2 regions of the Xanthomonas bundabergensis genome follow, and region 1 is predicted to be linked to the other one. Evidence: predicted binding sites of a transcription regulator. Region 1 holds the regulator's gene; the other holds the start of a gene.

Region 1 (5,582 bases):
CCACCGCCGGCGCGCAGGCCAACGCCGAACTGGGCTGGGACGAACTGCGCCCGATCGACCCGCTGGGCCTGGAGGTCGGCTACCGGCTGATCCCGCTGGTGGACAAGGCGCAGGGCGGCGAGCTGATGGCGCGGATCAAGGGCGTGCGGCGCAAGCTGACCCAGGACATCGGCTTCCTGATCCCGCCGGTGCACATCCGCGACAACCTGGAACTGCCGGCCAACGCCTATCGCCTGCTGGTGCACGGGGTGCCGGTGGCCACCGCCGACATCCATCCCGACCGCGAACTGGCGCTGGACCCGGGCGGCGCGCTGGGCAAGATCGACGGCATCGCCGGCAAGGATCCCGCGTTCGGCCTGGACGCGATCTGGATCCAGCCACACCAGCGCGCCCAGGCCGAGACCATGGGCTACACCGTGGTCGACCCGGCCACGGTGATCGCCACCCACCTGTCGCACCTGATCCGCGAACACGCCCCGGAACTGCTCGGCCACGAGGAGGTGCAGCAGCTGCTGGCTACCCTGGGCAAGAGCGCGCCGAAGCTGGTCGAGGACCTCACCCCCAAGGCATTGCCGCTGTCGGTGGTGGTGCGCGTGCTGCAGAACCTGCTGATCGAGAAGATCCCGGTGCGGCAGCTGCGCAAGATCGTCGAGGCGCTGGTCGAGCACGCCCCGCAGAGTCAGGAACCCGGCGCGCTCACCGCCGCCGTGCGCAATGCGCTGGGCCGCTTCATCGTCCAGGAAATCGCCGGAATGTCCGCCGAACTGCCTGTTTTCACCCTGGCCCCGCAATTGGAACGTGTCTTGCAGGACTCCACCCAAGGCAACGGTGCCGCGCTGGAACCCGGCCTGGCCGAGCGACTGCACCAGAGCCTGGCCGAATGCGTCAGCAAGCAGGAAGCGCGCAACGAACCGGCGGTGGTGCTGGTCCCGGCGCAGGTCCGCGCCGCGCTGGCCCGCCTGGTCCGCCACAGCGTCCCCTCGCTGTCGGTGCTGTCCTACAGCGAGGTTCCGGAAGACAAGCGGCTGAAGCTGGTCGGGACGATCAGCTGACCGGCAGGGATTGGTGATTTGGGATTCGGGATTTGCGACAGCGGACCCGGCGAGCGGAGAGAGACAGCAATGAAACGATCGAAGACAACCAGAACAAGGCGACCGGAGAGCAGCCACGCAATGGCGGCATCCGCGACCACTCCCCAATCCCCACTCCCGAATCCCGGTTTCCACCCATGAAGATCAAACGCTTCGTAGCCCCCGACATGCGTACCGCGTTCCGCATGGTGCGCGACGAGCACGGTCCGGATGCGGTGATCCTGTCCAACCGGCGCACCGACGAAGGCATCGAGATCGTGGCCGCCAGCAACTACGACGAGGCGCTGGTGCAGCAGGCCCTGGACGCGGTGCGTCCGGAAGAGGCGGCGCCGCGGCCGCCGGTGTCGGCCGCCAATCCGGCACCGCGCCCGGCCAAGGCCTCGGCCAATGCGGCGATGGCGATGATGGCCGCGATCAGCGAGCGCCGCGCCCCGGCCGCAAGCGCTGCGCCCGTGGCCCAGGCCGCGCCGGCCCGGCCGCTGACCCAGCCCGCCGCGATCGCCGCCTCGGCGATGCCGGCCGGCACCGCGCCCGCGCCGAGCCGTCCCGCCGCCGCGCCGCGCGCCCCGGCCCCGGCCCCGGCTCCTGCCGCCGACGCAGCGTTCGCCGAATTCCGCATTCCCGAGGACGTGTTCCGCAACGCGCCGATCAGCGTGCCGCTGCCGAGCCCGTTCACTGCGGCGGCCGCCACCCCGGCCGCCGCGGCCAGCGCCGCCGCGAGCGCCGCCGCGGTGCCGGCCTGGCTCGAGGACATCGCCGCGGTGTCGCTGACCCCGACCGCCGCACCTGCCGCGGCGCCCGCCGCGCCGGCACCGGTGGCCGCGGCGCCGGCCGCCGCCGCGCCCAGCGCCGGGATCCCGGCGCTGCCGGCCCTGGCGCCGGTGCCGAGCTTCCCCGCGGTGCAGAACGACGAACAATTGACTCAGCTGCGCGACGAACTGGCGCTGATGCGGCAGATGATCGAGCGCGAGATGAACCGGCTCACCGACGAACGCCTGCGCGGCTCGCCGGTGCGCGCCCAGGCGCTGGAGCTGATGGACGACTACGGCTTCGACAGCGGCATCACCCGCGACGTGGTCATGCAGATCCCCGCCGACCTGGAGCTGCACCGCGGCCGCGGGCTGATGCTGGGGTTGCTGTCCAAGCGCCTGCCGATCGCGCCGCTGGATCCGATCGAGGAAGGCGGCGTGATCGCCCTGATCGGCCCCACCGGCGCCGGCAAGACCACCACCATCGCCAAGCTGGCCTCGCGTTTCCTGGAGCGCCACGCCGCCCGCGACGTGGCCCTGGTCACCACCGACACCATCCGCGTCGGCGGCCGCGAACAGCTGCACAGCTACGGCCGCCAGCTCGGCATCGCCGTGCACGAGGCCGACAGCGACGCCGCGCTGCAGCAGCTGCTGGAGCGTCTGAGCGACTACAAGCTGGTGCTGATCGACACCGCCGGCATGGGCCAGCGCGACCGCGCCCTGGCCGCGCAGCTGCACTGGCTGCGCGCCTCGCGAGTGGTCCGGTCCTTGCTAGTACTCCCTGCCAACGCTCATTTCTCCGACCTGGACGAGGTGGTGCGCCGGTTCGCCGGCGCCGATCCGCAGGGGGTGATCTTGACCAAGCTGGATGAAACCGGGCGGTTTGGCAGTGCCCTGTCGGTGGTCGCGGACCACCGGCTTCCCATCACCTGGGTGACCGATGGTCAGCGCGTGCCGGACGACCTGCACCGCGCCAACGCCGCCAGCCTGGTATTGCGCCTTGAAGATTTGCGGCGCGCTGCCGATAAGCCCTGTACTCCGGAGCAGAACCATGCCGTCGCGTGATTACGCCAATCTGACCAATGCCTTCCCCCTGTCGGCAACGCGCAGCGAACCGCTGGGCCCGGTGCGTACGATCGCCGTGACCGGCGGCAAGGGCGGCGTCGGCAAGACCAACATCTCGGTCAACCTGTCCATGGCGCTGGCCGACATGGGCAAGCGCACCCTGCTGCTGGACGCCGACCTCGGCCTGGCCAACGTCGACGTGCTGCTCGGGCTGACCCCCAAGTTCACCCTGGCCGACCTGGTCGCCGGGCGCTGCACCCTGGAAGAGGTGCTGATCGACATGCCCAACGGGCTGATGGTGGTGCCCGCCGCCTCCGGCCGCCGGCACATGGCCGAGCTGCCGCCCGCCCAGCACGTCGGCCTGGTCAACGTCTTCTCCGAGCTGCAGCGCGAGCTGGACGTGATGATCATCGACACCGCCGCCGGCATCACCGACAGCGTGCTGACCTTCTGCCAGGCCGCGCAGGACGCGGTGGTGGTGGTCTGCGACGAGCCGGCCTCGATCACCGACGCCTACGCGCTGATCAAGGTGCTGTCGCGCGAACGCGGCGTGGACCGGGTGCAGATCGTCGCCAACATGGTCCGCGACCTCAACGAAGGCCGCCTGCTGTACGACAAGCTGAGCCGGGTGTGCGAGAAGTTCCTCGGCGACGTGTCGCTGAACTACCTGGGCTGCGTGCCGCAGGACGACTGGCTGCGCCTGGCGGTGCAGCGCCAGCAGCCGGTGGTCAAGGCCTACCCGTCTAGCCCGTCGGCGCAGGCGATCGCCGAGATCGCCCGCCGCACCTCGCGCTGGCAGGCGCCGACCGTGCCGCGCGGCAACGTCGAGTTCTTCGTCGAACGGATCATCCAGCGGGGGGTCGCCGCATGAACGCCGCCGCCCAATACCGCGCCGTGCAGCGCAACAGCGCCAACGACTACATCACCCAGCATTCGGACCTGGTGCGGCGCATCGCCCACCACTTGGCGGCGCGGCTGCCGGCCAGCGTCGAGATCGACGACCTGATCCAGGCCGGCATGATCGGCCTGATCGAGGCCTCGCGCAGCTACGATGCCGACCAGGGCGCCTCGTTCGAGACCTACGCCTCGATCCGCATCCGCGGCTCGATGATCGACGAGATCCGCCGCGGCGACTGGGTGCCGCGCTCGGTGCACCGCCGCGCCCGCGACGCCGCCTCGGCGATCCGCAAGATCGAACAGAGCACCGGCCGCGCCGCCGCCGCCAACGAAGTGGCCGCGGCGATGGACATGCCGCTTCCCGAATACCTGCGATTGATGGAAGATGCCGCGCGCGGCCAGGTGCTGAGCCTGGAGTCGCGGGTCGAGGACCACGGCGAACTGGATACCATCGCCAAGGGCGGCCCCAACCCGCAGCAGATGCTGGAGCGCAGCGAGTTCGGCCGCGAGCTGGGCAAGGCGATCGCGCAGTTGCCCGAACGCGAGCAGCTGGTGCTGTCGCTGTACTACGAGCAGGAATTGAACTTGAAGGAAATCGGCGCGGTGCTCGGTGTCAGCGAGTCGCGCGTCTGCCAGATCCACGGCCAGGCCACGGTACGGTTGCGCGGGCGCTTGAAAGCGTTCGAAGCGGCCGATGCCGGCCTGGAAGACGAAGAATAAGACCCAAGGGAGTTAGCGGTGAACAAGAACATGCGGATTTTGATCGTGGACGATTTCTCGACGATGCGGCGCATCGTCAAGAATCTGCTCGGCGATCTCGGCTTCACCAACACTGCAGAGGCCGAAGACGGCAACAGTGCGTTGGCTGCACTGCGCTCGGCACCGTTCGAGTTCGTGGTCACCGACTGGAACATGCCCGGCATGACCGGCATCGACCTGCTGCGCAACATCCGTGCCGACGACAAGCTCAAGCACCTGCCGGTGCTGATGGTGACCGCCGAGGCCAAGCGCGAGCAGATCATCGAGGCGGCGCAGTGCGGCGTGAACGGCTACATCATCAAGCCGTTCACCGCGCAGACGCTGCAGGAGAAGCTGGGCAAGATCTTCGAACGCCTGGGAGCGACCGCCTGATGGAAGCCACCGCCGAACGCAGCGCCCTGATCGAACGCCTGCAAGGTGCGCTGGACGCACTGGAGCGTGGCGACGAAGCCGCCTGGCGCAAGGAAATCGACACGCTCGCCGCCTGGCGCACGCGGCCGATGATGCAGGGCCTGAGCCGGCTGGCGCGCGATCTGGGCCAGGCGCTCGGCGAACTGCCCACCATCCCCAGCGAGGCCGGCGAGCTGGACGATGCCTGCTCGCGCCTGGACCACGTGGTGGCGATGACCGAGCAGGCCAGCCACCGCACCCTGGACCTGGCCGAGGAATGCCGCGCGCTGGCCGATCAGCTGCGCGCCGGCGGACTGACCGGCGACCAGGGCGAGATCCTCGACAAGATCCGCCACAACCTCACCGAGATGGCCCTGGCGCAGAGCTTCCAGGACCTGACCGGGCAGATCATCCGCCGCGTGGCCAGCATCGTGCGCCGCGTGCACGAGGGCTTCGGCGCGCTGGGCCTGCCGCCGAAGGACGACAACAAGAAGGCCGACGGCGGCCTGGCCGGTCCGGCGCTGGCCGGGCTGGACCGTCACGGCGTGTCGCAGAACGACGCCGACGACCTGCTGTCCGGACTGGGGCTGTAATCTCATGAGCGCCGTTCCCGACGACATCGCTGCCGACT
Region 2 (5,582 bases), 1.2 Mb from region 1:
ACGAGGCTTCGATGCCGCTCATCGTGGTGACCACCTGGCCGACCACGTCGCCGCCTTCGGAGGCGACCGCGGCGGCGCCGACCGCGAGCTGGTTGGCCTGGCGCGCGTGTTCGGCGTTCTGCTTGACGGTGGAGGTCAGCTCCTCCATCGAGGCGGCGGTTTCCTCCAGGCTCGCGGCCTGCTGTTCGGTGCGCCGCGACAGGTCGTCGTTGCCGGTCGCGATCTCGCTGGCCGCGGCGTTGATCGATACGGCCGAGTGCTTGATCCGGCCGACGATCTCCGACAGCTGCTCGGCAGTGGCGTTGGCGTCGTCGCGCATCTGCGCGAACACGCCGCGGAACTCGCCGTGCATGCGTGCGGTCAGGTCGCCGTTGGCGATGGATTGCAGCAAGGCCGACAGGGATTGCAGGTTGCCGTCGGCGGTGGTCATCAGCTGGTTGAGGCTTTCCACCATGACCCGGAAGTCGAACTGGAAGCGCTCGGCGTCGCCGCGGGCGCTGAAGTCGCCGTTGGCGGCGGACTGCGCCAGCTGCTTGATCTGGCCGTTCATCGCCGACAGGTTGGCCTTCACTTCGTCCATGGTCTGGGTCAGCACCGCCTTCTCGCCGGGCAGCCGGTCCATGTCCTGGCTGAGGTCGCCGATCGCGTAGCGGCCCATGATCTGCGCCAGCTTCAGCTTGACCTCGATGTGCGAGCCGACCACGGCATTGGTTTCCGCCGCCATGCGGCCGTAGTCGCCGGGGAACGCGGAGGCATCCATGCGGAAGCTGATCTGGCCCGCGTCGTGGCGCTTGGCCATGTCCAGCTGCGCGGCGATCAGGCTGCGCAACTGGTGCTGCATGCCGTGCATCGCGCTGAGCAGACGCCCGGTTTCGTCGGTGGCCTGGGTCTGCACGTCGTTGTCCAGCTTGCCGTCGGCGATCGCCTCGGCGGCGCGCGTGGCGCGGCTCAGCGGCACGGTGAGGCTGCGCGTGATCAGCCAGGCCAGCAGGCTGCTGACCAGCACCACCGCCACGCCACCGCTGATCAGCAAGGCGCGGCCACGGTCCATCGCCGCGTTCGCCGCGGCATAGGCCTCGTCGGTGCGCTTGCGCTGCAGGGTCGCGTAGGCGGAGATGGCGTCCTGCCATTTCTGCGTCTCCGGCGCCGCCCGCTTCATCAGCGCGGCAAGCGCTTCGTCGGGCTTGTAGTTCATTCCCAGGTCGAGCACCTCCTGGTTGCTCGCGCGCGACAGTTCGCGCGCCTGATCGATCTGCTCGCGCATCGCAGCGCCCTCGGCGCTGGCTGGAAGCGCATAGAGCTTATCGCGCACCTCGGCGTAGCGCTTGCGCTGTTGCTCGATGATTTTGGCGAACTGGACATTCTCCTCCTGCGTGGTCGGCAGGACGATGTTGCGCAGATTGATGGCGATGACCGAGCTGGCCTCGAGCATGTCGCCGGTGTACTGGATGATGATCATGTTGCGATTGACGATGGTGTCCAAGCGCTCGCGCGCCTGCGCCAGGGTCACCACTCCCGCCACGACGAGGCCGCAGGAAAGCAGGATGAGCAGGCCGAACGCAAAGGAGAGACGCGTGCCGACGTTGTAGCGCTGAAGAAATCCGATCATGGGGAGTACCAAGGCTGGGGGAATGGAAGTGCGCCACGGCCTGGCAACGCCGCAGGACCGGGCACGAAACGGAACAGACCGCGAAGGCATGGCATGGCGCCTGCGGCAGGCCGGAAAATCGCAAGACCGAGGCCCACCGCGCGCGACGCCAGCGCCGATGCTTGGGCGAGGTAACGGCGACCGTCGTGGATTCTTGATGCGCATTCGCGGACGTTTTATTGAACGTACTCACACACATGATCGGCGCGTGGAGAACGGCCAAAAAAACGGTCCGAACGTATCCGAATCGGTGAAATTCCAGTGAAGAACTTCGCTCGCGCGCAGCAGCGCGGCACGCGCCGTGCGGATCGTCGCGCCGCGCACCGGCATGGTGGTCGCGAGCAACCGACTGCGTCATCGAACGCGTTGTGCCGTCGCCGATCGCGGCGAGTCGAAACGGAAGATCGGCAGAACGATATGGCCTGGCGCGCTCCGGCATGCGCCGCCGGGCGTGGCCCACGGGACGGCGCGCGCCGCATCGCGCAGATGGCATCGGGCATCGGACCTGGCGCCTTGCGCAGTCGACGCCGCCCTCCGCCCTCCGCGGCATCCTGGCGCACGGCGCGACGCCGCGCCGGCACGCGCTGCGTGGATCGCGCGCGTGCAGACGCGTCGCCCGACCGGCGCTGCGAGCAGCCTCGCCACAGCCGAACGCATGCGACGCGATCGCGCCCACTTGCCGGAAGGGCCCGCCACGGCGCCTGGTCCCTGCCGCGGCGCTCCCGCGATCGGCCTGGAGGAGGCCATCCGTCTCGGCCAATGGTTCCCTATTTAATTTTGTAAAGACTGCGTGATGGCGGCCGCTATAGAGGGAGAGCGCCCAGGTCTCGAATGCGACGAAGGCTGCCGCCGGCAAACGGAAGGCCGACCCGGACAGGGCAGGCATGCCCAGCATGGGCGCTCGATTGCCGCTGGTACGCACGCTGACGTTGCACGCTTTCGAGGTTCTGCTTCATGCGCGGCAGACGCCGCCAGGTCGGTCCGGCCAGCGGGTTTCACTCACTTGGCCGGCTTTTTCGCCCCGCACCCCTCCTTCCCTGAGGCCGTACATGCTCTCCACCATCAAAAACAAGTTCCTGCTGGCATTGGTGGGAACCTTGATCCCCTGCATCCTGCTGTGTCTGTTCCTGCTGAACAGCCTGCACACCTCCAAGGAAAGCGTGGGCACCCTCTACCAGCGGGACTTCGTCGGCTCCGCACTGGCCAGCGATGTCGACGGCCATCTGACCCGGGTCGACATCAACATCCTGCGCATGATCGCCATCGGCACGCCCGAGCTGATCGCGCAGTGGAAGCACGAGAACGACGAACACTTCAGCCAGGTCGAAGCCAGCATCGCAGACCTCACCCGCTTGCTGACGAGCGAGCAGGAGCACAAGGCGCAACTGCAGAAAATCAAGGCCAGCTATGGCCGGATGCGCTTGGGCATGCAGCGCCAGGTCGCGTTGATCGAAGCCGGCGACATCGCCGGCGGCGCCGAAGTGAACCGGACCCAGGTCAAGGACAACGCCAACGCCACGTTTGCCGGGCTTGCCGCGTTGCGGTCCGACCTGAGCGCCTCCGCCAAGACCCGCTATCAACAGCAGCAGGCGGCGGATGCACGGGCCATGACGCTGTCCGCGGTCGCACTGGTGCTGACGGTGCTAGCCGGCATCGCCATTGCGCTGTTGCTGGGCAACGCCATCTCCCGCTCGATTCGACAGGCAGTCACGGCGGTACAGCAGCTGTCGCGCGGAGTGCTCGACGTCGAGGTCAAGGTGACCGGCAAAGACGAGACCGTGCAGTTGGCCAGCGCCGTGTATCTGATCCGCGACCGCCTGCAGGGCGTCATCGCCGCGCAGTTGGACATGGGCCGCCGCCACGACGCGGGCGAGATCGGCTACCGCATGGACGAAAGCGCGTTCCCCGGCGAGTACGCGCGCATGGTGCGCGGCGTCAACGCACTGGCAGGCTCGCATATCGCGGTGACGATGCGCCTGGCGCAGATCATGGGCCGTTACGCGGTCGGCGATCTTTCCGAAGACATGGAGCGGCTGCCGGGCGAGAAGGCCGTGCTCACCGAGACGATGGAGACGGTCAAGCACAACCTGATCGCGATGAATCGCGAGATCGGCCAGTTGGCCGCGGCCGCGGCGGCCGGCGACTTCAGCGTGCGCGGCGACGCGCAGCGCTTCCAGTACGACTTCCGCGCCATGGTCGAAAGCCTCAACACCTTGATGTCCACCGCAGACGGCAACCTGCAGGCGCTGTCCACCCTGCTGCAGGCCATCGCCGCCGGCGACCTGACCGTGCGCATGCAGGGCGACTTCCACGGCGTGTTCGCGCGGATGCGCGACGACGCCAACGCCACCACCGAGCAGTTGGCCGATATCGTCGGCCGCATCCAGCTGGCCGCCGGCAACATCAATACCGCCTCCAGCGAGATCGCCAACGGCAATGACGACCTGTCGCGGCGCACCGAACAGCAGGCCGCGAGCCTGGAGGAAACCGCCGCCTCGATGGAGGAACTGACCTCCACCGTGAAGCAGAACGCCGAACATGCGCGCCAGGCCAACCAGCTCGCGGTCGGCGCCGCCGCGGTCGCCTCGCAGGGCGGCGACGTCGTGAGCCAGGTGGTGACCACGATGAGCGGCATCGAGACCTCCTCGAAGAAGATCGCCGACATCATCAGCGTCATCGACGGCATCGCCTTCCAGACCAATATCCTGGCCTTGAACGCTGCGGTGGAAGCGGCGCGCGCCGGCGAGCAGGGCCGCGGCTTCGCCGTCGTCGCCTCGGAAGTGCGCACCCTGGCGCAGCGCTCGGCCAGCGCGGCCAAGGAGATCAAGGGCCTGATCGACGAGTCGGTCACCCAGGTCAGCAAGGGCTCGAGCCTGGTCGGCCAGGCCGGTCAGACCATGCAGGAAATCGTGTCCTCGGTGCAGCGCGTCACCGACATCATGGGCGAGATCTCCGCCGCGTCGCAGGAACAGTCCGCCGGTATCGAGCAGGTCAACCAGACCGTGACCCAGATGGACGAAGCCACCCAGCAGAACGCGGCGCTGGTCGAAGAAGCCACTGCGGCGGCGCGCTCGATGGAGCAGCAGGCCGCACAGCTGACCGACGCGGTGTCGGCATTCAAGGTCCGCGCGGACCTGGCACAACCGCTTCGTCCCACCGCGCCCACAAAGCTGACGTCGGTCGGTTCCGGCACGGTCGGCGCGCTGGCGGCACGCCGCTCAAATCCCGGCCCACACGCGATCGCGTGACATCGGGCGAGCCCGCGGATTCGCGGCATCGCCACGGCAACAGCCGATCCCGGCAACTCGCGGGGATCGGCTGGGCCGATCGGCGCCCGCCGGCGCACCTACTCGGCCAGGTTGGTGCCCGCGCCGGCGGTGGCGATGACCTTGGCCTTGACCTGCGCCGCCGGGATCGCGGTGTACACGTAGCCCAGCGGCTGCGGGAACGTCTTCGACGAGATCCAGGTGGTGGCGTTGGCGTAGGGCTTGCTCGTGCTGTCCGGCACGCTCCAGGTGATGCCGCTGCCGACGTAGTTGTTGACCAGGTCCCAGTAGCCGATTTCGCTGCTGTCGCGCGAGGTGACCGGGTTCTTTACGTTCTCGAAGTAGTTGGCCTCGATCAGCGCGATCCCGCCCATGCGCACGTTGATGCCGGAGGTGAGCACGTTGTTGAAGTAGTTGTTGTAGATGTGGCTCAGGCCGCGGCGTTGCAGCGGCAGCCGCGATTCCACGTTCTCGAAGCGGTTGTGGTGGTAGGTGGTGCGCGCGGCGGCGTTCTTGGTGTCGTTGTCGCTGTAGCCGTTGAGCGCGACCTTCTGGTAGTCGTGCACGTAGTTGTAGGACACGGTGACGTGGTGGGCGCCCTTCTTCATGTCGATGCCGCCGTCGAAGGAGGCATCGCCGGCGCCGGAACACTTGGTCAGCGACGCGAA

The links. Region 1 encodes FliA, which starts transcription of late flagellar genes. Its sites were predicted from a motif close to TAAAGTTTNNCNNNCNNNGGCCGATAA; they were not measured.
Region 2: a site for FliA is predicted at 2,429-2,455, ahead of AB3X10_RS07070 (methyl-accepting chemotaxis protein). Genes of this name have one in related genera too.

Annotation. Positions count from the first base shown of each region.
Region 1 is NZ_CP162487.1:2,854,640-2,860,221, forward strand. It holds gene flhA (flagellar biosynthesis protein FlhA) at 1-1,052, shown strand, start outside; gene flhF (flagellar biosynthesis protein FlhF) at 1,229-2,905, shown strand; gene AB3X10_RS12100 (MinD/ParA family ATP-binding protein) at 2,892-3,776, shown strand; gene AB3X10_RS12105 (RNA polymerase sigma factor FliA) at 3,773-4,522, shown strand; gene cheY (chemotaxis response regulator CheY) at 4,541-4,933, shown strand; gene AB3X10_RS12115 (protein phosphatase CheZ) at 4,933-5,544, shown strand; gene AB3X10_RS12120 (chemotaxis protein CheA) at 5,549-5,582, shown strand, end outside.
Region 2 is NZ_CP162487.1:1,688,121-1,693,702, reverse strand. It holds gene AB3X10_RS07080 (methyl-accepting chemotaxis protein) at 1-1,609, opposite strand, end outside; gene AB3X10_RS07075 (hypothetical protein) at 1,838-1,993, opposite strand; gene AB3X10_RS07070 (methyl-accepting chemotaxis protein) at 2,698-4,896, shown strand; gene AB3X10_RS07065 (pectate lyase family protein) at 4,995-5,582, opposite strand, start outside.